One region of the Raoultella sp. genome, then DNA from elsewhere that is predicted to be linked to it. Evidence: predicted binding sites of a transcription regulator. Region 1 holds the regulator's gene; each other region holds the start of a gene.
The links. Region 1 encodes CRP, which controls carbon source genes, mostly activating them, when cyclic AMP is high. Its sites were predicted from a motif close to ATGTGANNNNNNTCACAT; they were not measured.
Positions count from the first base shown of each region.

Region 1 (10,209 bases):
GCACAAGCCCGCAAAGACCAGAAACGTCGTGAAGCGGAGTTACGCACGCTGACTCAGCCGCTGCGTAAAGAGATTACCCGCCTCGAAAAAGAGATGGATAAGCTCAATACGCAGCTCGCCCAGGCGGAAGAGAAGCTCGGCGACAGCGGGCTGTATGACGCCTCCCGCAAAGCGGAGCTGACCACCTGTCTGCAGCAGCAGGCCAGTGCAAAATCAGGCCTGGAAGAGTGTGAAATGGCCTGGCTGGAGGCACAGGAGCAGCTGGAGCAAATGCTGCAGGAAGGCTAAAACTGGTTATGTTAAAACAAGGAGCATAAACGCAACGGCGCCGCATTAGGGAAGCGCGCCGTGATGTGCCCCGGCGAAAAACCACAACACTCATCAGCGAAGAGACATTGCCATGGTAAAAAACACGTTCATCTCCCTCGCACTGCTTTGCGCCCTGACCCACTCCGCCTTTGCCGCCTACACCGCGAGCGAATTGAAGAATAAAGAAAACGTCATCGCTTTTTATAATAAAGCGCTGAACGACAAAGACTTTGACGCCGCAAAAACCTACCTCGGGAAGGAGTATATCCAGCATAATCCTGGCGCGCAGGATGGGCCCGAAGGCTTTCGTCAATTCATCGCCTTTCTGAAAGACAAATTCCCCGCCTCGCACAGCGAGATTAAACGCGTGATTGTCGACGGCGACTATGTCGTTCTGCACGTTGCGTCCACCGGCCGCGAGCCGGACGTCACCCGGGCGATTATCGATATTTTCCGCCTCGATGCGCATAACAAGATCGTTGAGCACTGGGATGTTATTCAGACGGTTCCGGAAAAAACCGCCAGTGGCAACAGCATGTTTTGAGCCAGCCTCACAGCCATTCGCACCAGGCAGTGGCTGTTTCCCCTTACAGCCTTCGCGGGCAGCGGCTCATCCTTACCCCGCAAGCAGTCATCATCCGGCTGCAATTTCGTGTAACCTATAGCACAGGCCGCAAGACCACATATTGGATAACCTGCGCACTTCATGCGCGGTATAATGTTTTATAAGATGATTAACTGCTCTGGTGCTATGGTTGAAATCACCCCCACAGAAATGACGCCCCCCGAAGACGACTCGCGCGAATTCCACCCTATGCGCGGTGTGGGCAATCGTCATCTGCAGACCATGTTGCCGCGTCTGATTCGCCGTAAGCTGGGATTCACGCCGCACTGGCAGCGCCTTGAACTCCCGGACGGTGATTTTGTCGATCTGGCGTGGAGTGAAGACCCCGCCGGGGCGCAACACAAACCGCGACTGGTCGTGTTCCACGGACTGGAGGGCAGCCTGCACAGCCCCTATGCTCACGGTCTTATCCATGCGGCCATGCAGCGCGGCTGGCTGGGCGTGGTAATGCATTTCCGCGGCTGTAGCGGCGAACCCAACCGTAATAACCGCATCTATCACTCGGGTGAAACCGAAGATGGCAGCTGGTTCCTGCACTGGCTACAACGCGAATGGGGTGCGGCGCCAACCGCCGCCGTCGGCTATTCGCTGGGCGGGAATATGCTGGGCTGCCTGCTGGCCAAAGAAGGCGATAATGTCCCGCTGGATGCTGCGGTTATCGTCTCGGCCCCGTTCATGCTCGAAGCCTGCAGCTATCATATGGACAAGGGCTTTTCCCGGGTCTATCAACGATATCTGCTCAATCTGTTAAAGGCCAACGCTGCGCGTAAGCTGAAAGCCTATCCCGGTTCGCTCCCGGTCGATCTGCGCCAGCTCAAAGGCATGCGCCGCATCCGCGAATTTGACGATATGATCACTGCCAGGATTCACGGGTTTGCGGATGCACTCGACTACTATCGCCAGTGCAGCGCCATGCCGCGACTCAGCGACATTACTAAACCGACGCTGATCATTCATGCGAAGGACGATCCTTTTATGGACCACCACTCCATTCCGCCGCAAGAACAGCTCCCGGCAAACGTCGAGTATCAGTTGACAGAAAATGGCGGACACGTCGGGTTCGTCGGCGGTACGCTGCGCAAGCCAGAAATGTGGCTGGAAAGGCGTATTCCGGACTGGTTAACCCGTTGGTTAGGAGCACAAAAATGATGATTCCCTGGCACGATTTGGATCCCGAAACGCTGGATAACCTAATCGAAAGCTTTGTGTTGCGTGAAGGCACCGATTATGGTGAACATGAACGCTCGCTGGCGGATAAAGTCGCCGACGTCAAACAACAATTGAAAAGCGGAGAAGCCGTACTGGTGTGGTCAGAACTGCACGAGACGGTCAACATCATGCCCCGCAAGCAGTTTCACGGCTAAGGCGGCGCCACACATCGTTTACTCTGGGAGTTGTTATGTCTGCCAAACATCCGGTGATTGCCGTCACGGGCTCCAGCGGCGCGGGAACCACGACCACCAGCCTCGCCTTTCGTAAAATTTTCGCTCAGCTAAACCTGCGTGCTGCTGAGGTGGAAGGCGACAGCTTCCATCGATATACCCGCCCGGAAATGGACATGGCGATCCGCAAAGCGCGCGATCAGGGAAAACACATCAGCTACTTCGGCCCGGAAGCCAACGACTTCGGACTGCTGGAAAACACCTTCCTTGAGTATGGGCGTAACGGTAGCGGCCAGTCGCGCAAATATCTGCATACCTATGATGAAGCGGTGCCGTGGAATCAGGTGCCGGGCACCTTCACGCCGTGGCAACCGCTACCGGAGCCGACCGATGTCCTGTTTTATGAAGGGCTGCACGGCGGGGTTGTCACGCCGCAATATAACGTCGCGCAGAATGTCGACCTGCTGGTCGGCGTGGTGCCTATCGTCAACCTGGAATGGATTCAGAAGCTCATCCGCGATACCAGCGAACGAGGCCACTCTCGTGAAGCGGTGATGGATTCCGTTGTCCGTTCAATGGAAGACTATATCAATTTCATCACGCCGCAGTTTTCGCGTACCCATATCAACTTCCAGCGCGTCCCCACTGTCGACACCTCCAACCCGTTTGCCGCAAAGGGCATCCCGTCATTGGATGAAAGCTTTGTGGTGATCCACTTCCGCAACCTGCGGGATATCGATTTTCCCTGGCTGCTGGCGATGCTGCAGGGCTCGTTTATCTCGCATATCAATACGCTGGTGGTGCCGGGCGGGAAAATGGGGCTGGCGATGGAGCTCATCATGACGCCGCTGGTGGAGCGCTTGATGGAAGGTAAAGCGATTTAAATGACCGGGTGGCGCGACGAGCGGTGTCAACCCGGTAAGCAGCGTGCCACCGGGTATCTGGGCATTACGCCTCCACTACCTCAAATGAGTGGGTGATATTCACCGCTTTTTGCAGCATCAGTGCCACCGAGCAGTATTTCTCCGCCGACAGATCCACCGCGCGGGAAACGGCAGCCTCTTTCAGCTCCTTGCCAGTCACGATAAAATGCATATTGATATGGGTAAACAGGCGCGGCGCCTCTTCCCGACGTTCAGACGTCAGCTTGACTTCACAGTTAGTCACGTCGTGGCGACCTTTCTGCAAAATAGACACGACATCGATCGCGCTGCATCCGCCCGCCGCCATCAGCACCATCTCCATTGGGCTTGGCGCTTTATCTCCGGAGTTGCCGTCCATCAGAATCTGGTGACCTGATGCGGACTCTCCGATGAAGGTTAACCCTTCAACCCATTTCACACGAGCTTGCATAAAATTTAACTCCAAGGTTGCAATTTTCCTGACAGATTACGCGTACATAACAATTCTCGCAACGGAAGGCGACCTGCATCATGCTGAAGCGAGACACCAGGAGACATGCGGCAAAAGCTATGCTAAAACAGTCAGGATGCTACAGTATTACATTGATGTACTGCATGTATGCAGAGGAGTTCACATTACAGGCTGAAGAAAAATCACCAGCCCGTTTCCCAGGCATAGGGAAACAATACGATTGCATGCCCGGATGCCGTGTAGTGTCGGCACCCGGAGATAGCTTATAACAGAGGATAACCGCGCATGGTGCTTGGCAAACCGCAAACAGACCCTACCCTCGAATGGTTCTTGTCTCATTGCCACATTCATAAGTACCCATCTAAAAGCACGCTGATCCACCAGGGTGAAAAAGCAGAAACGTTGTACTACATCGTCAAAGGCTCTGTGGCTGTGCTCATCAAGGATGAAGAAGGTAAAGAGATGATCCTCTCTTACCTCAACCAGGGCGATTTCATCGGTGAATTAGGCTTGTTTGAAGAAGGCCAGGAGCGTAGCGCCTGGGTACGTGCGAAAACCGCATGTGAAGTGGCCGAAATCTCCTACAAAAAATTCCGTCAGCTCATTCAGGTTAACCCGGATATCCTGATGCGCTTGTCATCGCAGATGGCTCGCCGTCTGCAGGTGACCTCAGAAAAAGTGGGTAACCTTGCCTTCCTCGACGTCACCGGGCGCATCGCTCAGACGTTGTTGAACCTGGCAAAACAGCCGGATGCGATGACCCATCCTGATGGTATGCAAATTAAAATTACCCGCCAGGAAATCGGTCAGATCGTGGGTTGTTCCCGCGAAACCGTTGGCCGTATCCTGAAGATGCTGGAAGATCAGAACCTGATCTCCGCACACGGCAAAACTATCGTCGTATACGGTACGCGTTAAGTCGATGAAACGGCGTGTTGCGCCCGCAATACGCCGTTTTTGTTTCCCCTCTATGTGGCGCAGGCTGATTTACCACCCGGAAGTCAACTATGCACTGCGGCAAACGCTGGTGTTGTGTTTGCCTGTCGCAATCGGCTTCCTCCTCGGTCACTTACAGCAAGGTCTGCTGTTCTCGCTAGTGCCCGCCTGCTGTAACGTCGCCGGTCTGGATACACCGCATAAACGCTTTTTTAAACGTCTGATTATTGGCGGTTCGCTGTTTGCCGGCTGTAGCCTGGTCGTCCAGCTTCTTCTTCAGCAGGATATCCCGCTGCCCTTGATCCTCAGCGGCCTGGCGCTGCTGCTCGGCGTAACGGCGGAGATCAGCTCTCTGCATGCCAGGCTTCTGCCCGCTTCGTTAATTGCCGCTATCTTTACCCTGAGCCTTGCCGGAAACATGCCCGTCTGGGAACCCCTGCTGATCTACGCCCTCGGGACGCTGTGGTACGGCCTGTTTAACTGGTTCTGGTTTTGGCTATGGCGCGAGCAGCCGTTGCGTGAATCGCTGAGCCTGCTCTATCGGGAGCTGGCTAACTATTGCGAAGCCAAATACAGCCTGTTGACCCAGCATATCGATCCCAGCACTTCTCTGCCGCCGTTGCTCACGCGCCAGCAGAAGGTGGTGGACCTGATCACCCAATGCTACCAGCAGATGCATATGCTGGCGGCGAACCAGCGCAATGACCACAAGCGCCTGCTGCGAGCGTTTCAGATGGCGCTGGATTTACAGGAACATATCTCCGTCAGCCTGCACCAACCCGAAGAAGTGCAAAAACTGGTTGAGCGCAGCCATGCCGAGGCGGTGATCCGCTGGAACGCACAAACCGTTGCCGCCCGCCTGAGGGTACTGGCTGATGACATTCTCTACCACCGCTATCCGCAACGCTTCCACATGGATAAGCAAATCGGCGCGCTAGAGAAAATTGCCTGGCAGCATCCCGACAACCCGGTAGGGCAGTTCTGCGCCTGGCACTTCAGCCGAATAGCCCGGGTACTGCGCACCCAGCGCCCGCTGTATGCTCGCGATCTGATGGCGGATAAAGAGCGCCGTCTGCCGTTGCTGCCCGCGCTAAAGAACTATCTCTCGTGGAAATCGCCGGCGTTACGTAACGCCGCACGTATCTGCGTGATGTTAACGGCCGCGAGCCTGATGGGAAGCACCCTGAACCTACCCAAGCCTTACTGGATCCTGATGACGGTGCTTTTTGTGACCCAAAACGGCTACGGCGCGACACGGGTACGTATTGTCCATCGGGCGGCAGGGACTCTTGCCGGTCTGGCCATCGCCGGCCTGGCATTGCACTTTCACGTCCCGGAGGGTTATACACTCTCGGCGATGCTGGTCGTCACGCTGCTGAGTTACCTGATTATTCGCAAACATTACGGCTGGGCGATGGTTGGCTTTACCGTGACGGCGGTGTATACCCTGCAGCTTCTGACGCTAAATGGCGAGCAGTATATTGTCGCCAGACTTATCGATACGCTTATTGGCTGCCTTATTGCGTTTGGCGGTATGGTCTGGCTATGGCCGCAATGGCAAAGCGGGCTACTGCGCAAGAATGCTCACGACGCGCTGGAAGCCGATCAGGAGGCGATCAGGCTGATTCTCAGCGACGATCATCAAGCCCCGGCGCTGGCCTATCGCCGGATGCGTGTCAACCAGGCACATAACTCACTGTATAACTCGCTGAATCAGGCCATGCAGGAACCCGGGTTTAACACACATTATCTTGATGATATGAAGCTATGGGTCACCCACAGCCAGTTTATTGTTGAGCATATCAACGCGATGACCACGCTGGCCCGCGAGCATACGATGCTAACGCCGGAACTGGCCCGACGCTATCTGGAATCTTGTGAGGTTGCGCTCCAGCGTTGCCAGCAGCGGCTGGATACCGACGGTCCCGGCAGCGCTGGCGATGTGAATATTATGGAGTCGCAGGATGTGGAGGTGAGCCGTGGCCCGTTAAGTACGATGGAGCAACATCTGCAGCGGATCCTTGATCATCTGAACACCATGCACACCATCTCCTCGGTGGCATGGCGTCAGCGCCCGCATCACGGCATCTGGTTACGCGCAATTAAGCGCTAAGCACCTGCTGTACCGCCTGCGCAAAGCGAGCCATGCCTTCGGCAATATCCTTCTCTTCAATAACCAGCGAAGGTACAAAGCGCATTACATCCGGCCCGGCATTAAGCACCATCACCCCCGCATCTGCCGCGGAATAAAGAAAATCGCGAGCCCGGCCTTTATGCTGCGGCTTCAGCTCCGCGCCAATCAACAGCCCCATACCGCGGATATCGCTGAACAGGTCAAACTGCGCGTCAATTTGCTGGAGATGCTGTACAAACAGCGCGCGCTTCGCATTCACTCCCTCCAGCACCTCCGGGGTATTGATCAGATCAAATGCTGCCCCGGCAACGGCGCAGGCCAGAGGGTTACCGCCGTAGGTCGAACCGTGGGAACCGGCGTGGAATGCGCTGGCAATATCGTTGGTGGTCAGTACAGCGCTGATCGGGAAGCCACCGCCCAGCGCTTTGGCACTGGTAAGAATATCCGGCGTCACGCCGTAGTGCATGTATGCAAACAGAGAACCGGTCCGCCCCATTCCACACTGAACTTCATCAAAGACCAGCAGCGCCTGATGCTCATCGCACAGTTCGCGTAGTCCTTTCAGAAACTCCGGCGTCGCCGCCATCACTCCGCCTTCTCCCTGAATCGGCTCTACGACCACCGCACAAGTATGATCGTCCATTACCGCTTTAACCGCATGCAGATCGTTAAACGGCACGTGGATAATGTCTGCCGGTTTCGGGCCGAAACCGTCAGAATATTTTGGCTGCCCGCCCACCGATACCGTGAACAGCGAACGGCCGTGGAAGGCATTGTGGAAGGCGATGATTTTGGTCTTATACGGGCTGTGACGGGTAATTGTATAGTGGCGCGCCAGCTTGAACGCCGTTTCATTCGCTTCGGTGCCCGAGTTCATGAACACCACACGCTCGGCGAAGGTGGCGTCCACCAGCTTGCGACCCAGATGCAGCGCAGGCTCGTTGGTAAAGACGTTGCTGGTATGCCACAAGGTTTCGCCCTGCTCATGCAGCGCCGCGACCAGAGACGGATGACAATGACCTAACGCCGTCACCGCAATCCCGCCCGCGAAATCAACGTACTCTTTGCCCTGCTGATCCCATACGCGGCTACCTTTACCTTTAACCGGGATGAATTCTGCAGGTGCATAAATCGGCAGAATAACTTCATCGAATGTGGCGCGGGTAATTACCGCTTGCTCAGTTGCCATGTCATGCCATCCTTCTTCGTTATGCGATCGTTATTTTGATAATCTACTCACAAAATATGCATAAAAAATCACTCAATGGCAACAACAAATCACCGATTGAGAAAGTTTGCCAGCAGCTGATGTCCCTGCTCGCTAAGAATACTCTCCGGGTGGAACTGTACCCCTTCGAGATCCCATTCCCGATGACGAATCGCCATAATCTCACCACTTTCGCTGCGGGCCGTTACCTCAAAGCATTCGGGAAGGGTCGCAGGATCAATCAGCAGAGAGTGGTAGCGAGTGACGGTCAGCGGATTATTCAGCCCCTGAAAGACCCCCTGCCCGTTATGATAGATGGGTGAAGTCTTGCCGTGCATCACTTTCGCCGCACGGACGATAGTGGCGCCAAAGACCTGGGCGATAGCCTGATGGCCAAGGCAAACGCCTAGCAGAGGAATTTGACCGGCATAATGTGCAATCACCGCCAGCGAAATACCTGACTCATTCGGCGTACAAGGTCCGGGAGAGATCACGATTTTCTCCGGCATCAACGCAGCTATCTCCTCAAGCGTAAGCTCATCATTACGCCTGACCAGCACTTCCGCCCCCAGTTCACAGAAGTACTGGTACAAGTTCCAGGTGAAAGAATCATAGTTGTCGATAAGCAGGATCATAGCGGCTCCGGAAAGAATAAAACCGGGCTATTCTACTCAGATTCTCACGCTTCGCTTACCACTTTGCGAAAGATCCGCTCAAGGGGTTCGGGATCGCCCATCGCCCCCAACTGGTTAGCCTGGCTCCAGGTATCGGGATTGATATCCCGCCAGTCGAGGACAAATCCGGCGTGAAGAGCCAACTGTTCAAAGAAAATCCGCTGAACCAGGCCGCTACCGACGCGAAACGGGTGCAGAACGTTAATTTCCCCATAGTACCAGCTCAGACGCGTGATAAACGTCGCGCGACTGATTCCGCTGAGATAGCCCTCTTCCTCCAGCGCCCGCATCAGCGCATTGCCCTCTTTCTCAATCCACGCAAAGTGACAGAAAGGAGTATCCCCCTGATAGATATCGACTTCTCTGAATTGCCCCGCCCAGTCGAAGATATCCTGATAGAGTTGATGATGAATAAAACAGAGGTAAGGCAGCCCACGGCCACGCGGTCCCAGCGGCAGCGTCGCCGCACGCAAGGAGGTGATTTCCCAGGCCGTTTGCTCCAGCCGCTGCGCCTGACGAATGCCGAGGCGGTTACGCATCACATCGAGCGCAGGGTAGAGGTAAGGGTCGCGATCGTCGCCATATTTACTGCTCATGGCGCCTCCTGATCTCGGCAAGACGCGCCAGCGCTTGTTCGGCAGTCAGCGTGACCAACGGGATCTCAGCCCCCTCCAGGCGACGGCTGGCCTGAAAGTTCACATTGCGTGTCTGTTCCCAGAGTTGAGATTTTTGCTTATCGGTGAGTGAACGCATGGTCGCCTCCCTTATCGTCCCCTGTTTGCCACAAGTATAAGCAGCAATTTCGGGTTACGCAGAGAGGCCGACGAGGCGCGGGCGATGTCACCCGCGTACAAAAAGGCTTATGGCAGCACTTTCGCTGAGAGGATGACGACAGGTTTGGACGGAACATTCTGATACGGTCCGACATTGTGCGTCTGAACCTGAGAAATCTTATCCGCCACGTCCATGCCTTTCACTACTTTGCCGAAGACCGCATAGCCAAAATCTCGCTGTCCGTGGTCAAGGAAGGCATTATCCGCAATGTTAATGAAGAACTGGCTGGTAGCACTGTCCTGATCGGCGGTACGCGCCATCGCGATAGTGCCGCGAGTATTGCGCAGACCGTTATCGGCTTCGTTTTTAATTGGCGGGTTCGGCTGCTTTTGCTGCATCTGTTCGTTGAAGCCGCCGCCCTGCACCATGAAGCCCGGAATCACGCGATGGAAGGTGGTGTTGTTATAGAAGCCGCTATTCACGTACTTCAGGAAGTTATCCACGGAAATCGGTGCTTTCTGGCTATTTAACTCCAGCTCAATATTGCCCGCAGAGGTCGTCAGCAATACACGAGGATCGCCCTTCGCTGCCATTGCCGGAGAGAAAGCTGAAATGGCGAAAACGGCAACCACCGCCGCCAGAGTTGATTTGAGCATGGGAATTCCTTAACGGAGCAGAATAAAAAGCAAGTGCTTTGATTCTAAAGAGCCTTTGTATCCTGGGCCAGCCTTTTACCTAATTTTACGTAGCTGAAATAGTTGTTACGACGCACGCATTGACCAGTACGACAAATA
Region 1 is NZ_JBCNNS010000048.1:7,128-17,336, reverse strand. It holds gene ACZAHD_RS10830 (ABC transporter ATP-binding protein) at 1-288, shown strand, start outside; gene ACZAHD_RS10825 (nuclear transport factor 2 family protein) at 401-853, shown strand; gene ACZAHD_RS10820 (hydrolase) at 1,061-2,083, shown strand; gene ACZAHD_RS10815 (YheU family protein) at 2,080-2,298, shown strand; gene ACZAHD_RS10810 (phosphoribulokinase) at 2,334-3,200, shown strand; gene ACZAHD_RS10805 (OsmC family protein) at 3,265-3,669, opposite strand; gene crp (cAMP-activated global transcriptional regulator CRP) at 3,976-4,608, shown strand; gene ACZAHD_RS10795 (YccS/YhfK family putative transporter) at 4,661-6,739, shown strand; gene argD (bifunctional acetylornithine/succinyldiaminopimelate transaminase) at 6,729-7,949, opposite strand; gene pabA (aminodeoxychorismate synthase component 2) at 8,039-8,602, opposite strand; gene ACZAHD_RS10780 (putative adenosine monophosphate-protein transferase Fic) at 8,647-9,237, opposite strand; gene ACZAHD_RS10775 (YhfG family protein) at 9,227-9,394, opposite strand; gene ppiA (peptidylprolyl isomerase A) at 9,502-10,071, opposite strand.

Region 2 (10,209 bases), on a different contig from region 1:
CGATCAGCTCATAGCCAATCGAGGTCATCGGCTGGCCGCTGGTCATGCGTGAGGCGAGAATGATCCCTGCCGCGGCAGAAACCAGGCCTGAGATAACAAAAATAATAATTTTGGTCCGCACCACTGGCACCCCTGCCAGGCGGGCCGCCTCTTCATTGCCACCGATAGCCAACGTATTGCGGCCAAAGGTGGTTTTGTTCAGCAACAAACCAAAAATAATCAGACAGGCGACAGTCAGCCAGATGGGGGCCGGCAGGCCAAACCAGTTGGCATAGCCTAAGGTAAAGAAGCGCTCATCTTCAATGCCGACCGCCTTACCGTCGGAGATAATATAAGCAAGGCCGCGCACAATCTGCATGGTGGCCAGCGTCGTGATCAGGGCGTTAATTTTCAGGCGGGCAATCACGAAGCCGTTAACCAGTCCGCTGATTGCCCCCAACAACAGACCGGCGGCAATCCCTACCCACATGCTTTCGGTCAGATTAATCACCACGGCCGTCGTCACGCCAGCACAGGCGATAACCGATGCCACCGACAGGTCAAAATCCCCGGATGCCAGGCAAAACAGCATGCCACAGGCCACCATACCGGACATCGAAATCGCCAGCCCCAGTCCTTTCATATTGATAAACGAGGCAAAATTGGGCACAAAAATCACGCAGCCGATAAACAACACGGCAAAAACAACCAGCATGCCAAACTGATCCCAGATTCGGGCAAAGCTAAACGAAGTCTGTCGGGCATTAGGGGTGGTAACAGAAGACATCATTGACTCCTTACTCAGGCGACCGCCTGGCTCACTTTTGGCATCGCAAGGCTTAACGCCTGCTGTTCATTGGCATCGTCATGCAGCAGTTCGCCCGCCACCTCACCTTCGCGCATCACCACGATACGATCGGCGACGCCGAGCACTTCGGGTAAATCGCTGGAGGCGAAAACGACGGCGACGCCGGAGGCCGCCAGGGCATAGATAACGTTATAGATTTCATGCTTAGCGCCCACATCAATACCGCGGGTCGGCTCATCCAGCAGGATCACTTTCATCTCTTCCGACAGCCAACGTCCCAGAATCGCTTTCTGCTGGTTGCCGCCGGAGAGATTCATAATCAGCTGCTCCGGGCCTGGGGTTTTGATATTGAGCGACTTAATATGTTGATCGGCGTTGTGCGCTTCCCAGCCGTTATTGATAATGCAGCCCGCGTGAATATGTCGGCGACGCGCGCTAATATTGATATTGTCGCGTACGGAGTGGACCGGAATAATGCCCTCCGCTTTGCGGTCTTCCGGACACAGCATCATTCCGGCCTCGATAGCCTGCGCCGGTTTACGAATATCGATCGCCTGCCCGTCGATATACACCTGACCGCCGGTGATACGGGTTCCGCCAAACAAACCTTTCATCAGCTCGCTTCGCCCGGCCCCGACCAGCCCAAACAGGCCAACGATTTCTCCGCTGCGCACCGACAGATCTACCGGCTGGCGGACGCCGGGCGCCTTAACCTGCTCCAGGCGCAGGCGCTCTTTGCCATACTCACGTGGTTTCCAGCCGTAAACATCGCCCAGCTCACGTCCCACCATCGCCTGTACCAACGCGTCATGACTCACGGTCTGCATATCATCGAAGGTGCGTACATAGCGGCCATCTTTAAATACGGTGATCGCATCGCTGAGCGCAAAAATCTCCTCCATGCGGTGTGAAACATAAATAATCACGCGCCCTTCCTCGCGCAATTCACGGATGACACGAAACAGATGATCTATCTCGCGCGCCGAAAGAGAACTGGTCGGTTCATCAAAGGCGATGACCTTGGCGTTGCGGGTGAGCGCCTTGGCAATCTCTACCATTTGCCACTGGCCAATGGAGAGATATTTCAACGGCGTTTCCGGGTCAATATCCAGCCCCAGATGCTCCAGCTGCAGACGAGCTTCGTAGTTGAGCAGTGAGCGGTTCACTAGCCCGTACTTATGCGGGATTTGTCCGAGGTAGATATTTTCCGCAACGGTCATTTCCGGAATCAGGTGCAGCTCCTGATAAATGATCGCCACTCCGGCGTTAAGCGCTTCGGTAGTGTTGGTGAATACGCGCGGCTGACCGTTTATCTGCAGGTCGCCGGCGGTGGGGATATAGTTGCCGCTGAGAATCTTCAGCAGCGTCGATTTTCCGGCACCATTTTCTCCCATCAGGGCGTGGATCTGTCCGCTGTAGCAGTCAAAACTAATATCGGAGAGTGCCTTAACGCCGGGAAACGTCATGGTAATACCGCGAAATGAGAGATAGGGGGTAGACTGTTGCATAACAACTCCGCTCTTCGATGCTCATCCTCCCGCAGAATGCGGGAGGCATGGTCAACCAGGCCTTACAGCCCTTTCTTCGCCAGCTCTTCTTTGAAATTGTCGCGCGTGATCAGCACCACATCGGTAACCGCAGTGAATTTCGGCGGTTCTACGCCTTTAGTGACCCAGTTGTAGAGCATCTCGCTGGTTTTATATCCGTGGATATCCGGGCTAGGCAGCAGAGAGCCATAGAAACCGGTTGCCTGTGCTTTGGAGAGTTCGTTAACCGCATCCACCCCATTAATGCCAATACCGATCACATCCCCGGCTTTAAAGCCCTGGCCTTCGGTTGCGCGCACGCCGCCCAGCACGGTGTTGTCATTCATCCCCACGATCAGCCAGTGTTTCACCTTAGGATGCTGTACCAGCATTGAGTTACCGGCGTCGAAGGCGCCCGGAATATCGTTGGATTTGGTAGGGACGCGGTAAATCTGTTTATCCGGGAAGCCGGCCGCTTTCAGTGCATCAATGGAGCCCGTGGTACGACGACGGGCGGTATCGAGTTCATCGGCGGTAATCGCCATCACGCCGGTATCCTTCACATCCCAGCCGCGTTTTTGCATCTCTTTGTACAGCTCCTGACCCTGACGAGCACCAATTTCACTGGCGGCCATCATCACCAGCGGCACGCTCTCCATCGGTTTACCTTTCGCATTAACGAACTGGTCATCGACGGTGATGACTTTCATATCATATCCGCGAGCTTTGGCGACAATCGCCGATCCGAGTTTCGGGTCAGGAGTACAAATAACGAAGCCCTTCGCCCCGCTGGCCGCCAGGCTGTCGATGGCATTAAGGGTTTTCTCACCATCCGGGACCGCAATTTTAATCACCTCAAAGCCCAAATCTTTACCGGCCTTATCGGCAAATTTCCATTCGGTCTGAAACCAGGGTTCTTCAGGCTGTTTCACCAGAAATCCGAGTTTAAGTGTTTCAGCCATAGCTGATTGTGACATAACCGCAGCGAGACCGATCGCCGCCAGCGCTTTAGTAAATTTGTGCATGGTAAACTCCAGCTTTATTTCGCTTTTCTGTAGGGAAGTATCGGACTTAATTTTTTTATCGGACTTAAAACAAGGCATTAGAAAAATCGCACACCGCACTGCCGTTGTTCATTAAGTAATAACCGGAAATCAATTCTCCATACGAGAGCATTATCACATCACGGAATTACAGTAATTGCGTGCATAGATTTAGCGAAAAATGACATAAAAAAAGAGCTAATTGTCAGACAATTAACCCTATGTATAGCGACATTATCCATATCACCAGCAGACTTATCCTTGTGGCGGGCGCCGCCCCCCTTCTCAGCGGGTTTCCCTAAGGTGCAACTCCCCCTTCTTCAGCCGTTTCCTTTACTGATACGACTTCTCACCAGATGAAATATCGCTCAGGAGAATTTTATTACCGCTAATAACAGAATACACCTCACTGCTCCGTTTATCTCATCCGGTAAAAATGGCGTCATCACCATTTACCTTTTTTTTACCGAAGTATCGATGCGATATGACCAAATTATGCATCAGGATTAAATTCATATTTAATAAATATGTCGTAGCCATCATCCATAGTATAAAAACCCCAGTCTGACAAAAACAATAAAATCATGAAGATATATAAACAAAGTCCAAAAAAAAGCAAAACAATATGTCTTATAAGGATATTGTAACAAAAAGTAAACCAGACTAATTGAGAGTTTCCTTAGCCTACTCTTGAGGGTATTCTCTATATATCGGCAGCCGCTAATAATTACCGATACACATAGGGAAAGTGCAAATTCATTATTTTGCCGACAATGTTACGCGTAAATATGCGTAAACAGTCTCGCATTTTATCGTTCACCGACGAAGGTTCCCGACGTACCACACGCACGAATGATAACTTCAGCTTAATAAGGATATTTTTATGGTCGTTCCTGGAATTGCTCAAAAACTCAATAATCAGATGAACCTTGAGTTCCGTGCATCAAATTTATATCTGCATCTCAGCGAATGGTGCGAACAGCAGCGTTTGAACGGCACTGCTATCTTTTTGCGCTCCCGGGCACAATCCCACGTGACGCAGATGATGCGCGTATTCGATTTTATGAAAACCGGCGGAAACTGGCCGATCGTCAAAAATGAAGACAGTTACAGCCCTAATTGTCATTCCCTCGAAGATCTGTTTACCGCGACCCTGGCCGATTATGAACAGCGTAGCAGCATGCTGTCCGGACTGACGGAAGAAGCCAAAGCGCAACGCGATGAGACCACCTGGCGCTTCCTGACGCTGCTTGAGAAAGAGCAGCAGCAAGACGGCATGCTGCTGCAAAGCGTACTTGAAGAGGTCCGTAACGCGGATAAAGCCGGTTTAGGTATGCAGCAAACCGATCGCCATCTGCTCAGTCTGGTGACACACAACGAGGATTAAGGCCGTAGCGGCGAGCACCATATTAGCCGTTCCCTCCGCGAGGATAAACCGGAGGGAACGACTGCAGTACCGCATCATCGCGCTCGCCCTGACCGGTATAGTCGCCCGGTGTTGTGAGAAGTGCTGGGGCAACAGTAAGCTATTTAAAGATGAGCAGCCGGTGCCGGTAAAGACCGCCATCTCTCATTAACATCAGGTTTTCGCCCCGCCATCGACAACGAGCGGGGCGAAACAACTCAGTGAGCTTCACCCTGCGGTGTAAACTTAAGCTCAATCAGCGCAATCGCTTTTTGGACCGCGCGCAGCGTTACCGGATCCGCCGAAGCCGGATGGCTGGCAAAATCGATGGCTTTCAACTGCGTGGTCATTTTTTCGCGTACTTCGACAGGGGTGATGACATCAATGACGTCGAGAATTTGTTTGATAACCAACTGGCAGGCGACAACGTCAGAAACCAGTTCGTCTTGTTCGGTGAGATGTTGAGACATTTATTACTCCTTTTTCGAGGAGCGTAATAGTAACCTAAATCCCGAGAGATAAAAAAACCTGCCGCAGCAGGTTTTTTTATCAGAACATACCGCCCATCGGTACATCTTTAAATGTTTTGCAGTACTGCTCGAACATGCTCTTCAGAATTTTGCGCAGCTTCATGAAGTGACTCCGGTTTTGTTATGCAAGTGTTACCTTTGATGGGCATATAATATGACTTACGTCACATAAATCAATAAAAACATGCGTTGAATCACATTTTTTTCACAAAAATATTTTATAAATAAAACAAAAGTGAGAAAAATCGCAGAGTTAAGCACCTGCGCGCTTTCCCCGCGATAAGCACCTCACCTGGCGATGGCTGACACAATGAGTACAGATATCTCTTCACGAGAAGGCCGCGCCTTCTCCACTCCCGCACTGCTGGTCGCCGGGGCATTTTTCATGGAGTTTCTTGACGGGACAGTCATCGCGACCGCGCTGCCGGACATGGCAAAGGATTTTGACATTGCAGCGGTTGACCTGAACATCGGTATCAGTGCCTATCTGATTACGCTGGCGGTGTTGATCCCGGCCAGCGGCTGGATTGCCGATCGTTTTGGCGCACGTAAGATCTTCACGCTGGCATTGGCCATTTTTACCCTTGCCTCCGTTTTTTGCGGCTTGTCCACCAACGTGGACACCTTTGTCGCCATGCGTATCCTTCAGGGGATTGGTGGCGCGCTGATGGTTCCCGTCGGCCGGCTGGCGGTACTGCGGACCACGCCGAAAGATCAGCTCATCAAAGCCATTGCCACGCTGACATGGCCAGCGCTGGTTGCGCCCATCATCGGTCCACCGCTGGGCGGCTTTATTACCCGCTACGCCAGTTGGCACTGGATATTCTTTATTAATGTTCCTTTGGGATTGATAGCTATAGTGCTGTCGCTGCGTATTATTCCCGATATCCTCGAAGTGGAGCGGCGCCCCTTTGACCTTCCCGGTTTCCTTACAACATCGCTTGCCATGGTTTGCCTGGTGAGCGCCATGGAGTTGCTTGGCGATACCCGGCCGCAAGGTTGGGCAACCCTGGCTCTGCTTGGGCTCGGTACGGGATGTATGCTGTTCTCTCTTCGCCACTTTCGCCGGGCAGACTGGCCAATGGTGCGTCTGGATGCGCTACAGGTGCCCACCTTTCGGGTTACGATGTACGGGGGATCGCTTTTCCGAGCTTCTATCAGCGCCGTTCCCTTTCTGCTGCCGCTGTTGTTTCAGGTCGGCTTTGGTATGGATCCTTTCCATTCCGGGCTGCTGGTGCTAGCGGTGTTTGTCGGCAATTTCACCATTAAACCCGTAACCACCCCGCTCATCCGGTGTCTCGGCTTCCGCCGGCTGCTGCTGATAAACGGGGCGCTCAACGTCATCTCGCTGCTGGCCTGCGCTTTTTTAACGCCGCAGACCCCGGTCTGGCTCATTTTCCTGATCCTGTTTCTCGGCGGCGTGTTCCGCTCGATTCAGTTCACCGGCGTGAGCACGCTTGCTTTTTCCGACGTCCCGCCGGCGCAGATGAGCTACGCCAATACGCTATTCAGTACCGCTTCTCAGCTGGCCGTGGGTCTGGGGATCACGCTTGGCGCGATCGGCATTCGCATTGGTGAAAAGGCCAGTGAGTGGTTAAGCCTGACCACATTGCCGGGCATCAGCTTCCGACTCTCCTTCGTCTTTATTGCCTTAATTTGTCTGGTAGGAATGGTGGATAGTCTGCGGTTGAGCAAAGATGCTGGCAGCAGCGTCTCCACGAGGAAGAAATAGAGGAAGAAATAAAAGCACGAAGGCCAGCGGGAGCTGGCCTTCGTGGGGACAAAATCGCATGCTTAGCCGACTATCTGACGGACAAAAGCTTCGATCTCTTTATCCTGGCAGTTCTCGAAAAAGCACTGCTGGAAACGCGCGCCGGAGACAGCCGTTTTGACCAGTTCCGGGTCGATAGCACGCAGAGTATCCAGATAGTTATCTTTCACCACGGCGGCTTTCACCGCATTCAGGATACCGGCGTTACGCACCTGCGGCTCTTTACGCTCCGGTGGATAACCTTCGCCATTGCGACCGGTAAAGGCTTTTTCAAAAATAAAGCGTACGTTCAGCTCGGCACCCCAGCCAAAACCTTTGGCAAAAGGCAGAGACAGCGCGTTACCGTTATTAATCTGCGCAAACAGGAAAGCATCAGCCGGATCAATACAGTAGCCGCACACCACGCCAGGGTGGATGTTCAGCGACATCAGCGCGCCCTGCCCTGTACCGCAGCCGGTCACTACGAAATCAACCGCTTTCGAATTCAACAGAATGCTGGCCATGATACCCAGATGAATATAGGTCAGATGATGGTCCTGCTCATCGCTCATCCCGACGTTGTAAACCGGGAAGTCCTTTTCATCGACAACAGCGTTTAACTGATTGAGGATGACGGCATTTTTGCTGGCCTGGCTGTTTTCCATCATCAGTGCAATTTTCATGCTTTACTCTCCTGAATGCTGTGCGGGCACTCCCGCGATCGTTCGTTAGCGTTATGATGGACCTTACTACTTAACAAACACACTTTCAAATTTTATGAAAAGTTGTTTTATAAATTAAGTGGCACTTCACATTTTTTGCTTTTGGCTCCCGCCGTACCCTTGCCAGCCTCCACGGGTACCGACGAAGCCCGTTTTCTGGGGGCCATTATCCTGCTACGCCTGACACCTTATTTCTGTTTTTATTTCGCTAATACGCACTGGCTAAAATATTAAACCGAAACCATTCTCATTACTTATTAAATTGCCAATGCGTTTTATTCCCATTTTCATTTTTAATAAATAATTTTTTTAATTTACTTTTTGCAAATAAATTAATAACAAATTATAGTGGCGACACCATTATGTTAAGTCTTTATTTTCGGAGCACACGCGATGCTGAAAACAGAAATGATCGATAAACTGAATGAGCAAATGAATCTTGAGCTTTATTCTTCTCTGCTTTACCAGCAAATGAGCGCATGGTGCAGCTACCACAGCTTTGAAGGCGCCGCAGCATTCCTCCGCCGTCATGCGCAGGAAGAGATGACCCATATGCAGCGCCTGTTTGATTATTTGACCGATACCGGCAGCCTGCCTTGCATCAACGCCATCGCCTCGCCGTTTGCCGAGTATGCATCGCTGGATGAGCTTTTCCGTGTCACCTACGAACACGAACAGCTGATTACCCAGAAAATTAATGAGCTGGCCCACGCCGCCATGACGAATCAGGATTATCCGACGTTTAATTTCCTGCAGTGGTATGTGGCTGAACAGCACGAAGAAGAGAAATTATTTAAATCTGTTATTGATAAACTGACCCTCGCCGGTAAAAGCGGCGAAGGCCTGTACTTTATTGATAAAGAACTGGCAACACTCGACACGCAGAATTAATTCTCCCGGCGGCGAAGTTTCGGCTTCGCCGCTAAATTAATGTCGGCAAATTTTACTCTCCCGCGTATTAAACCCCGCCTCTGTGGCAACAAACTTCCCCTTTTTCTGTAGAAACGCCACCAGCTCCGCTGCGCTTAAATTTTCTGCCGAGCAGGTATGAAAACGTGCATCTGCGCCGAAGCGCGTGACGATTGCCGCCTCAAGACTGGCTGTCGAGTAAGGTTCGCCCGAGGCGAGCATCATCTGCAGCACTTCATGACCATGAATCGATTGCATAACTCCTCCTGTAAAACGCCCAGAATAGCCCGGTGGCTGGCAGCAAGCTTTGCGCCAGCGCAGTCTTCAGGCGGCCTGCACAAGTGTAAATATTTAATTACAACCACTGTAACCCTCATTTGACGAGAATGATATTTTCACATACTCTGCGCGGCATATTTTATTGCTAATTCCTTCATGGATAGAGAGAAACGTGAAGAATCGCACTCTGGGTAGTATTTTAATCGTGTCCGGAACCACAATCGGCGCAGGGATGTTGGCAATGCCGCTGGCTTCTGCGGGCGTGGGCTTCAGCGTCACCTTCTGCTTACTGATCGCGCTGTGGGCGCTGATGTGCTATACCGCGTTATTATTGCTGGAGGTCTATCAGCACGTGCCTGCTGACATGGGACTCGGTTCGCTGGCGGCACGTTATCTCGGGCGTTACGGGCAGTGGCTGACCGGCATCTGCATGTTATTCCTGATGTACGCGCTGACCGCTGCCTACATCAGCGGCGCGGGTGAACTGCTGGCCTCCAGCCTCAACCAGTGGCTGGGCTGGTCGCTTCCTCCTGCGGGCGGCGTGCTGCTGTTTACCGCCGTTGGCGGCGCGGTAGTCTGCCTCGGCACATCGCTGGTTGATCTGTTTAACCGTTTCCTGTTTAGCGCCAAGATCATTTTTCTCACTATTATGCTGGCGCTGTTGTTGCCACATATTCACCGGATCAATCTGCTGACGCTCCCGCTTCAGCAGGGCATGGCGCTGTCGGCGATCCCGGTGATTTTTACCTCTTTCGGTTTTCACGGCAGCGTGCCGAGCATCGTCAGCTATCTTAACGGCGATATTCGCAAGCTGCGTCGGGTCTTTATCATCGGCAGCTTTATCCCGCTGGTCGCCTATATTTTCTGGCAGCTGGCGACACTCGGTAGTATTGATTCACCGGCATTGACTGCGCTGCTGGCGCAAAATGCCGGCCTGAACGGGCTGCTGGAAGCACTGCGCGAAGTCGTGGCGTCGCCGCACGTTGAACTGGCTGTGCATCTGTTCGCCGACCTCGCGCTGGCGACCTCGTTCCTCGGTGTGGCGCTTGGCCTGTTTGATTATCTGGCAGATCTGTTCCAGCGTAAAAACAGCCCCGGCGGTCGTTTGCAAAGCGGTGCAATCACCTTCCTTCCGCCGCTGGCCTTTGCCCTGTTTTATCCGCGCGGCTTCGTGATGGCGCTGGGCTATGCCGGCGTCGCGCTGGCGGTGCTGGCGCTCATGCTCCCCTCGCTGCTGGTGATGAAGAGTCGGAAACAG
Region 2 is NZ_JBCNNS010000054.1:17,486-27,694, forward strand. It holds gene araH (L-arabinose ABC transporter permease AraH) at 1-766, opposite strand, end outside; gene araG (L-arabinose ABC transporter ATP-binding protein AraG) at 781-2,295, opposite strand; gene ACZAHD_RS11680 (arabinose ABC transporter substrate-binding protein) at 2,358-3,338, opposite strand; gene ACZAHD_RS11685 (non-heme ferritin-like protein) at 4,240-4,743, shown strand; gene ACZAHD_RS11690 (DUF2766 family protein) at 4,980-5,231, opposite strand; gene azuC (stress response protein AzuC) at 5,311-5,394, opposite strand; gene ACZAHD_RS11700 (MFS transporter) at 5,602-7,023, shown strand; gene ACZAHD_RS11705 (RpiB/LacA/LacB family sugar-phosphate isomerase) at 7,086-7,724, opposite strand; gene ftnA (non-heme ferritin) at 8,157-8,654, shown strand; gene ACZAHD_RS11715 (YecH family metal-binding protein) at 8,691-8,930, opposite strand; gene tyrP (tyrosine transporter TyrP) at 9,124-10,209, shown strand, end outside.
Region 2: a site for CRP is predicted at 5,444-5,461, ahead of azuC (stress response protein AzuC). Genes of this name have one in related genera too.

Region 3 (10,209 bases), on a different contig from region 1:
GATGGTATCTTTCGCTATCGCGTTGGCGCTGACGGTTGCGCTGAGAGCCACAGCAGAGACCAGGGTCGCCAGTTTTTTCATATTCATAGTTAAGATGTCCTGTAGAGTTCTTAGTTACTGCTTTTTGTTGTCTACCAGCACCGCCAGCAAAATTACCACCGCTTTCACGATCATCTGGTAATAGGAAGAAACGCCTAATAGATTCAAACCGTTGTTCAAGAAGCCAAGGATCAACGCACCAATTAAGGTACCGACAATACGGCCTTTCCCTCCCGCCAGACTGGTACCGCCAAGCACGACCGCCGCGATAGCATCCAGTTCATAGCCGGTACCCGCCGTCGGCTGCGCGGAAGAGAGACGCGCCACTTCGATAATCCCCGCCAGCGAAGCCAGCAGGCCGCATAGCGAATAGACAATGATTTTGACTTTATTGACGCTGATGCCGGATAAGCGGGTCGCAGCCTCGTTACCGCCCAGCGCGTAGATATAACGACCCAGCCGCGTATGGTGCAGCATGAACCAGGCCGCCAGAAAGACGATTGCCATAATCCACACCGGCGTTGGAACCCCTAACGGTCGACCGATACCAAACCAGCCAAACAGGTCGGCGTTATCCGTAAATCCGGTGTTCACCGGGCTACCGTTGGTGTACACCATCGTCACCCCGCGCAGGAGCAGCATCATCACCAGGGTGGCGATAAAGGCCTGAACACGCCCTTTAGCCACAATAACGCCGGTCACCGCGCCAATTGCCGCGCCTAAGGCAAGCGCTGCGGCAATCGCCACCAGCGCATTAACCTCCAGCCCTACAATCGATGCCGCAACCGCGCCGGTCAGCGCCAACAAAGACCCGACGGACAGGTCGATCCCTGAGGTCAGAATGACCAGCGTCATTCCGACGGCCATAATGGCGTTGACCGACGTTTGTTGCAGGATATTGAAGAGGTTATTAACGGTAAAAAAGTTAGGGCTCATGGTCGAAACAATCGCTATCAGCACCAGCAGGGCAATCAACGACTTTTGCTCCATCAGCCATGCTTTTGTGAAATAGCGGCGACCAGAAACAGCCTGGGTTGTCATCTTTTTTACTCCTGATTCACACGGTTAAGCTTGCCCACAGCGGCAGCCATCAATACTTCCTGGGTGGCCTGCTCGCGTGTGAACTCACCGCCGAGATGCCCTTCATGCATCACAATGATGCGATCGCTCATGCCCAACACTTCCGGCATCTCCGAAGAGACCAGAATGATGCTCAGACCATCGGCTTTAAACTGGTTGATCAGTTGATAGATCTCTTTCTTCGCCCCGACATCCACGCCGCGGGTCGGTTCATCAAGGATCAGCACCTTCGGCCGCGTCATCAGCCCGCGAGCGATAGCCACTTTTTGCTGGTTACCACCGGAGAGCAGGCCTATTGCCTGTTCCATTGACGGTGTTTTCACATTGAATAAGCGGATAAAATCGCTCACCGCCTGCTGCTCATCTTTGTGCTTCAGGCGACCACCAGCATGGCTGAAATAGCGCAGTGCCGTTAACGACATGTTTTCTTTCACCGACATGCCGAGCACTAAGCCATCGCGCTTGCGGTCTTCGGAGATATAGACAATCCCGTTTGCCAGACCATCCTGAGGAGAACGGGTCACCACTTCATGGCCGTCGAGCGTGACGGAACCGCTGGAGCGCGGCAGAGCGCCGTACAGCACCTTCATCAACTCCGTTCGTCCGGCCCCCATCAGCCCGGCGACGCCGAGAATTTCACCCTGACGAAGGGAAAAGGTCACATTTTCAACGCCAGGTCCGCACAGGTTGTCCACCTTCAGACGAACCGCCCCCGGCGCTTTACCCAGATGCGGGTACTGCTCTTCCAGCTTGCGGCCAACCATCATTTCGATCAGCAAATCTTCATTCAGACTGGCCACCTCGCGCTCGGCAATAAACTGCCCGTCGCGAAAAACCGTCACGTCATCACAAATCTCGAAGATCTCTTTCATACGGTGAGAGATATAGACAATCCCGCGCCCTTGCGCTTTCAGCTCGCGGATGACGCGAAACAGAGATTCCGTTTCGGTATCGGTTAATGCGTCCGTTGGTTCATCCATAATGATGACCTTCGACTCAAAGCTCAGCACCTTGGCGATTTCAACCATCTGCTGATCGCCAATCGACAGATCGCCCACCAGCTTCTGGCTGTTAAAGCGTAAGTTCAGCTTCACCAGCAGCTTGTCGGCTTCGGCATACATTATTTTCCAGTCGATTTTGCCAAACCGGTTCACGAACTCACGACCGAGGAAAATGTTTTCTGCAATCGTCAGCTGTGGGATCAGGTTGAGTTCCTGATGAATAATGCCGATTCCGGCTTCCTGGGAGGACTTCGGTCCGTGGAAAGAGATCTCTTTGCCGAGCCACAACAATGAGCCAGCATCGCGGGTATAGATACCGGTCAGCACCTTCATCATGGTGGATTTGCCGGCACCGTTTTCGCCGACCAGTGCCATCACGCGGCCAGCGTAGACATTGAGCGAGGCGCCGGAGAGCGCCTTCACGCCAGGGAACGCTTTATCGATCCCTTTTAATTGCAATAAGGCTTCCATAGCGGCGACCTCAAAACGTCACGCCGGCACAGAGAATCACGTTCGCATACGGGGAACACTCCCCGCTGCGAATCACCGCCTGACTGTCTGCGGTTTGTTTTTTAAACTGCTCATGACTGGTGTAACGAATTTCAATGGTATTTCCCTGGCGTTGCTGCAGCAGCTCAAGGTGAGTGAGCAACGTTGCATGGAGCTGCGGATTGTGAGTTTTTATCTCTTCCGCCAGGATCGCCGCCTCAACCTGCATTTCCGCCGTCACCACCTCCAGAACCTGCATAAAGGAGGGTACGCCCTGGGTTAATGCCATATCGATGCGCGCGCTGCTGCGGGGAACCGGTAAACCGGCATCACAGACCACCAGCGTATCGGTATGACCCAGGCGGGAGATAACCGAAGAAATATCAGCGTTAAGTACGGTGCCTTTTTTCATTTTTCTCTTTTGCTCCAGTAGCGAAACGTTTCGCTGTCGCAAGTATTGTCAATACACACACGAAAAACCATCACCAGAAGAGAGAAATGTGATCGCCATCGAAACGTTTCGCAAACGCCGGGAAGGAAAAGTGAAGCGGGGCAAAAAAACCAAAAAGCCCTTCACGAGGAAGGGCATCAGAGCATCAAATTTCGACCTGAGTGCCGAGTTCAATCACCCGGTTTGGCGGGATTTCAAACTGATCCGGTGCCCTCAGGGCGTTACGCTGCAGCAGGAGGTAGAGTTTTCCACGCAGACGCAAATACCATGGTCGTTTACCGATAATCAACGATTCATGCGACATAAAGAACGAGGTTTCCATCATTCTGCAACTCAGTCCTTCCAGCCCACAGCGATGGAACACCTCTTCCACGTTTGGCGTTTCGCGCCAGCCGTAGCTGGCCACCACGCGCCAGAAAGACGGTGAAATCTGCTCAATCTGCACGCGACGAACATTATGCACGTAAGGTGCATCTTCAGTACGCAGCGTCAGCAGAATCACGCGTTCGTGCAGCACCTTGTTATGCTTGAGGTTATGCAGCAGCGCAAAAGGAATCACGTTCAGCGCACGGGACATATACACGGCGGTCCCCGGTACGCGAACCGGCGGTGATTTTTCCAGGGAAGAGATCATCGCTTCCAGAGAGTTACCGTGTTCATGCATCCGACGCAGCAGACGGAAACGTTCGCTTTTCCAGGTCGTCATCACGGTGAACATCACCAGACCCAGCGTTAACGGCAGCCAGCCGCCGGAAACAATCTTATCGAGGTTGGCCGAGAACAGCGGAAAATCAATGCTCATAAAGGCAATAAAGAGCAACGTCACAAAGAACTTATTCCAGTGCCAGTTTTTACGCGCAACCGTAGTGAAGAGAATCGTGGTCAGCACCATGGTTCCCGTTACCGCGATCCCGTACGCCGCCGCCAGGTTCGAAGAGTGCTCGAAGTTGATAATCACGATGACCACCGAGACATACAGCAGCCAGTTGATGAACGGAATATAGATCTGTCCGGACTCCATTTCCGAGGTATGAATAATCCGCATCGGCGACAGATACCCCAGGCGAACCGCCTGGCGAGTCAGCGAGAAGACTCCGGAAATAACCGCCTGCGAGGCGATAACCGTCGCCAGCGCCGCAATGATCAGCATCGGAATCAGCGCCCATTCAGGGGCCAGCAGGAAGAAGGGGTTTTTGATCGCTTCCGGGTGCTGCAACAGCAGTGCTCCCTGACCGAAGTAGTTCAGCACCAGCGAGGGCAGGACCACCGAAAACCAGGCCAGACGAATCGGGAGTTTGCCAAAGTGCCCCATATCCGCATACAGCGCTTCGACACCGGTAATGGACAGCACCACCGCGCCCAACGCAACAAAAGAGACGGTTTTATATTCAAGGAAGAAATGAACCGCCCAGTAAGGGTTTAGCGCCTGCAGCACTTCCGGGTTGGCGATAATGCTGCGCGCGCCCAGCACCGCCAGCAACAGGAACCAAATCAGCATAATCGGCGCAAACAGCTTGCCGACCATACTGGTACCGTGCTTCTGGATAGCAAACAGCAGCGTCAACACGATAATGGAGATGGGGACAATCCAGGTATCCAGATTAGGGGCGATAATTTCCAGCCCTTCAATAGCCGACATGACTGAAATCGCCGGGGTAATCACCACTTCACCATAGAAGAAGCTGCCGCCAATCAGGCCAAGAATAACCAGAACCGACGTCATTCGAGCGGACGTATTGCGACCCGCCAGCGACATCAGCGTCAGAATCCCCCCTTCACCGGCGTTATCTGCGCGCATGACAAAAGTGATATATTTGAGTGATACGGTAAAGATCAACAGCCAGAATATTAGCGACAGAAAGCCAAAAACAGCATCACGTTCAACGCCAAAGCCAAACTGACCAGACAGACATTCCCGAAGTGTATACAGCGGACTGGTACCGATATCTCCGTATACCACGCCGATAGCCGCCAGCGTTATTGCTGGCAACGATTGCTTATTATCAGTGCTCATAGACTAGTCTTTTCGTTTATAAAACAAATGTGTGCCTAGTCCCTTGGCCCACAAAAAGCGCACAGTATGCACGATTATTTGCTGAATCGTACCCCTAACTAACATCATATTAACCTGCCTCAAAGAAAATAAATCGATTCTTCAGGCTATTACCATCCCTAATCAAACATCTATACTCGAACCAATAACGAAACATGAAAAAGCACGCAACTCAATTATGGCTCAATCACATTTACTGGCAGAAAGAATTTCCCGGCTCAGCGCCTCCCTTGAAAAAGGTTTGTTCGAACGCAGTCACGCGATACGACTCTGCCTGCTTGCCGCACTCAGCGGCGAAAGCGTTTTTTTACTCGGTCCGCCGGGCATCGCGAAAAGCCTGATCGCCCGCCGCCTCAAATTCGCCTTTCAGCAAGCCCGTGCTTTTGAATACCTGATGACCCGCTTTTCCACTCCGGAAGAAGTTTTTGGCCCACTCTCCATCCAGGCGCTGAAGGATGAAGGGCGCTACGAGCGCCTGACGACAGGTTATCTTCCGGAAGCCGAAATCGTCTTCCTTGATGAAATCTGGAAAGCAGGCCCGGCGATCCTCAACACCTTACTGACGGCAATCAACGAACGTCATTTCCGCAACGGGGCGAAAGAAGAAAAAATCCCCATGCGCCTGCTGGTGGCAGCCTCAAATGAATTACCGGAAGCGGACAGTAGCCTTGAAGCGTTGTACGATCGCATGCTCATCCGTTTATGGCTGGATAAGGTCCAGGATAAAACGAACTTCCGCTCAATGCTGATAAGTCAGCAGGATGAAACCAGCAATCCGGTCCCTGCCAGCCTGCAGGTCAGCGATGAAGAGTTCCGCCAGTGGCAGCAGGATATAAGCGCCGTGAAACTCACGGATAGCGTGTTTGAGCTTATCTTCCAGCTCCGCCAGCAGTTGGATACGTTACCGGGTTCGCCTTATGTCTCGGATCGGCGCTGGAAAAAAGCCATTCGTCTGCTGCAGGCCAGCGCCTTCTTCAGCGGCCGGGATATGATTGCTCCTATCGATCTGATTTTGCTGAAAGATTGCCTGTGGCACGATATCGAAAGCATGAATCTGATGTCACAACAGCTGGAAACCTTGATGACCAGCCATGCCTGGCAGCAGCAGGCAATGCTGACCAAACTGGGCGCCATAACCCAAAGACGCATTCAAATCCAACAGCAGCACAGCGACAAAACCGCGCTGAAGGTCACGCGCCTCGGCGGAATGTTCAGTCGTAAACCGCATTATGAATTACCGTCTGAACTCAAGGATACCACGCTGACTCTGCTGCTCCAGCAGCCGCTTAAGCTGCACGACATGGAAGTGATTCATATTACCTTCGTCCGCGAAGAGCTCTCGCACTGGCTGGAAAAAGGCGGTGAAATCCGCGGTAAGCTTAACGGCATTGGTTTCGCCCAACAGTTAAATATCGATGTCGATACTAGCCTGCATCTGGTCGTTCGCGACGTCAGCCTGCAAGGCTCCCGCCTGTCATTGCCCGGCAGCGAATCGCAAGAAAACATGCCGTCAGAAATCCGCCAGCAACTCGAAGCTCTGGATGACGAGTGGCACCAGCAACATAATCGCTTTAGCGAACAGCAAAAATGTCTGTTTATTCCCGGCGACTGGTTAGGACGTATTGAAGCCAGCCTGCAAGACGTCGGCGCGCAGATTAAACAGGCGCGGCAGCCATGACGCTGGATATGCTGAATGTCATGCTGGCAGTCAGCGAAGAGGGGATGATTGAAGAGATGCTGCTGGCGTTGCTGGCCTCTCCTCAGCTTGCCGTGTTCTTCGAAAAATTTCCGCGCCTGAAGAATATTATCGCCGCCGATATTCCGCGCTGGCGGGAGGCCGTCCGAGCCCGACTTAAAGAGACGTCGATCCCCCCGGAGCTGGATATCGAAGTACAGCACTATCAGCGATCGCAACTGCTCTCCACCTCGCAGTTCATCGTGCAGCTCCCACAGATCCTTGGCCAGTTGCATCAGTTGCACTCGCCGTTTGCCACCCAGGCACAGCAGCTGGTGGATAACAATGCCACCTTTACACCCGCGCTCCATACTCTGTTTTTGCAACGTTGGCGTCTGAGTCTGGTGGTGCAGGCAACCACTCTCAACCAGCAGTTGCTGGATGAAGAACGCGATCAGCTGCTGAGCGAAGTCCAGGAAAGGATGACCCTGAGCGGGCAACTGGAGCCGGTGCTGGTGGAGAACGATAACGCTGCGGGTCGGCTGTGGGATATGAGTGCCGGCGAGCTGAAACGCGCCGACTATCAGCTGATCATTCGCTACGGTGACTTTCTCAGTCAGCAGCCGGAACTGATGCAGCTGGCTGAACAGTTAGGCCGTTCTCGGGAAGCCAAATCGGTGCCAAAAAAAGATGCGCCGATGGAAGCCTTTCGCAGCCTGGTTCGTGAGCCGGCAACGGTACCGGAACAGGTTGATGGCCTGCAGCAGAGCGACGATATCCTGCGTCTGCTCCCGCCGGAGCTGGCGACGCTGGGGATCACGGAACTGGAATTCGAGTTCTATCGCAAGCTGGTAGAAAAGCAGCTACTGACCTATCGGTTACATGGCGACGCCTGGCGGGAAAAAATCACCGAGAGGCCGGTGACCCGGCAAGATTTTGACGAACAACCGCGCGGGCCGTTTATCGTCTGCGTCGATACTTCCGGTTCGATGGGCGGTTTCAACGAACAGTGCGCCAAGGCGTTTTGCCTGGCATTAATGCGAGTGGCACTGGCCGACAATCGCCGCTGCTTTATTATGCTGTTCTCCAGCGAAGTGGTGCATTACGAGCTGACGGGCCCGCAGGGCCTGGAGCAGGCGATCCGCTTCCTGAGCCAGCGTTTTCGCGGCGGCACGGATTTAGCCAGCTGTTTCCGTTCCATCATTGAGCGAATGCAAAATCCGCAGTGGGTTGACGCCGACGCGGTGGTGATTTCCGATTTTATTGCCCAGCGTCTGCCGGATGAGGTGATCAATAAGGTAGGGGAGCTACAGCGCAAGCACCATCATCGCTTTCATGCGGTGGCGATGTCTGTACATGGCAAACCCGGCATTATGCGCATCTTCGATCATATCTGGCGCTTTGATACTGGGTTACGTAGCCGCCTGCTGCGACGCTGGCGGCGTTAACGAAGCTATCGGGGCGATTAAAGGAGCGAAGTCACGCTCTCACGAACCTGCGCCGGCCACACGCCGCACTGTACCTGGCCGATATGATCCAGCTGCAACAGCAGCATGGTAAGACGAGATTGACCAATGCCGCCGCCAATAGTCTGCGGCATTTCACCGCGCAGCAGTGCCTGGTGCCACTCCAGCTTCAGACGATCCTCATCACCGGTGATCGCCAACTGACGTTTCAGGGCATCGGCATCCACGCGGATCCCCATAGAGGAGAGCTCGAAAGCGTCTTCCAGCACCGGGTTCCACACCAGAATATCGCCGTTCAGGCCGCTAAAACCTTCCTCAACCGACGTACTCCAGTCATCATAATCCGGCGCACGAACATCGTGACGCTGGCCATCAGAAAGCTTACCACCAATGCCCATCAGGAATACGGCTCCCAGCTCTTTCGCAACCGCCCGTTCGCGGCCTTTGGCATCGAGATCCGGATAACGGCTCAGCAGCGTCTGGCTATGAATGAACTGAATCTGTTCCGGCAGGAACGGCGTCAGGCCGAATTCTTGACACACGGCGGCTTCGGTCGCTTTGATCCCAGCGTAGATAGCCTCTACGGTTGATTTTAATGTTCCGGCATGGCGTTCATCGTCACCCATCACGCGTTCCCAGTCCCACTGGTCGACATAAACAGAGTGGATGGCAGTCAGTCGGTCTTCATCGGGGCGAAGGGCCTTCATGTGCGTGTACAGCCCTTCACCCGCGCTAAAGTCGTGTTGTCCCAGCGTTTGACGTTTCCACTTCGCCAGTGAATGAACTACTTCAAACTGGGCGTCTGGCAGCGTTTTCACTTTAACCTGAACCGCTTTCTCGCAACCAGACAGGTTGTCCTGAGTCCCGTCTCCTACGCGGCTTAAGATAGGCGCCTGGACTTCAATCAGACCAAGTTTCTCTTCCAACTGGCGGGAAAAGTGAGACTTAACGAAACTAATCTGGCGTTGTTTTGCGATGTATGCGGTTTTCATTTTTTATGACTCCTGCGTCCTGTTGATATTGATTAAGCAACAAAAATGACTACAAACTCAATAATCAAACAACAAAAAGCCACTTTCACTTTTGATTCATTAAAATATACGGCTAATATAGAAAGGATCATCAAACATCATAAGAAAAACCTATGGAAAATTATCAGATCGACAATCTGGACCGCGGCATCCTGGAGGCCTTAATGGCCAATGCCCGTACCGCCTATGCTGAACTGGCCAAACAGTTTGGCGTCAGCCCGGGGACGATTCATGTTCGCGTGGAGAAGATGAAACAGGCGGGCATCATCACCGGCGCCCGTATCGACGTGAATCCCAAACAACTCGGTTACGACGTCTGCTGCTTTATCGGCATCATTTTGAAAAGCGCCAAAGACTACCCTTCCGCGCTGGCCAGACTCGAAAGCCTCGATGAGGTCACCGAGGCCTATTACACCACCGGACACTACAGCATCTTTATTAAGGTGATGTGCCGCTCGATCGATGCCCTGCAGCAGGTACTTATCAACAAGATCCAAACAATCGATGAAATTCAGTCCACTGAAACCCTGATCTCCCTGCAAAACCCGATCATGCGGACTATCCGCCCGTGAGCGGATTTTTTTAATCCCACATTTTCCACAGGTAGATCCCAGCTCGCACACAGCGTACAATGTGCCACTCTGAATAATTGAGCAGGCGATCATGGCAGATATTACGCTTATCAGCGGCAGTACCCTGGGCAGTGCGGAATATGTAGCGGAGCATCTGGCTGAAAAGCTGGAAGAGGCGGGCTACAGCACAGAAATCCAGCACGGTCCGATGATCGAGGATCTGCAGGCCGAGGGCATCTGGTTAGTTATCTCCTCTACACATGGCGCGGGGGATATCCCTGATAATCTGCAGCCGTTCTATGAAGCGCTTCAGGAAAAGCAGGCTGATCTGTCCGCCGTTCGTTTTGGCGCC
Region 3 is NZ_JBCNNS010000096.1:1,110-11,318, reverse strand. It holds gene rbsB (ribose ABC transporter substrate-binding protein RbsB) at 1-87, opposite strand, end outside; gene rbsC (ribose ABC transporter permease) at 115-1,080, opposite strand; gene rbsA (ribose ABC transporter ATP-binding protein RbsA) at 1,086-2,591, opposite strand; gene rbsD (D-ribose pyranase) at 2,602-3,021, opposite strand; gene kup (low affinity potassium transporter Kup) at 3,206-5,074, opposite strand; gene ravA (ATPase RavA) at 5,292-6,791, shown strand; gene viaA (ATPase RavA stimulator ViaA) at 6,788-8,236, shown strand; gene asnA (aspartate--ammonia ligase) at 8,254-9,246, opposite strand; gene asnC (transcriptional regulator AsnC) at 9,399-9,857, shown strand; gene mioC (FMN-binding protein MioC) at 9,949-10,209, shown strand, end outside.
Region 3: a site for CRP is predicted at 3,108-3,125, ahead of rbsD (D-ribose pyranase). Genes of this name have one in related genera too.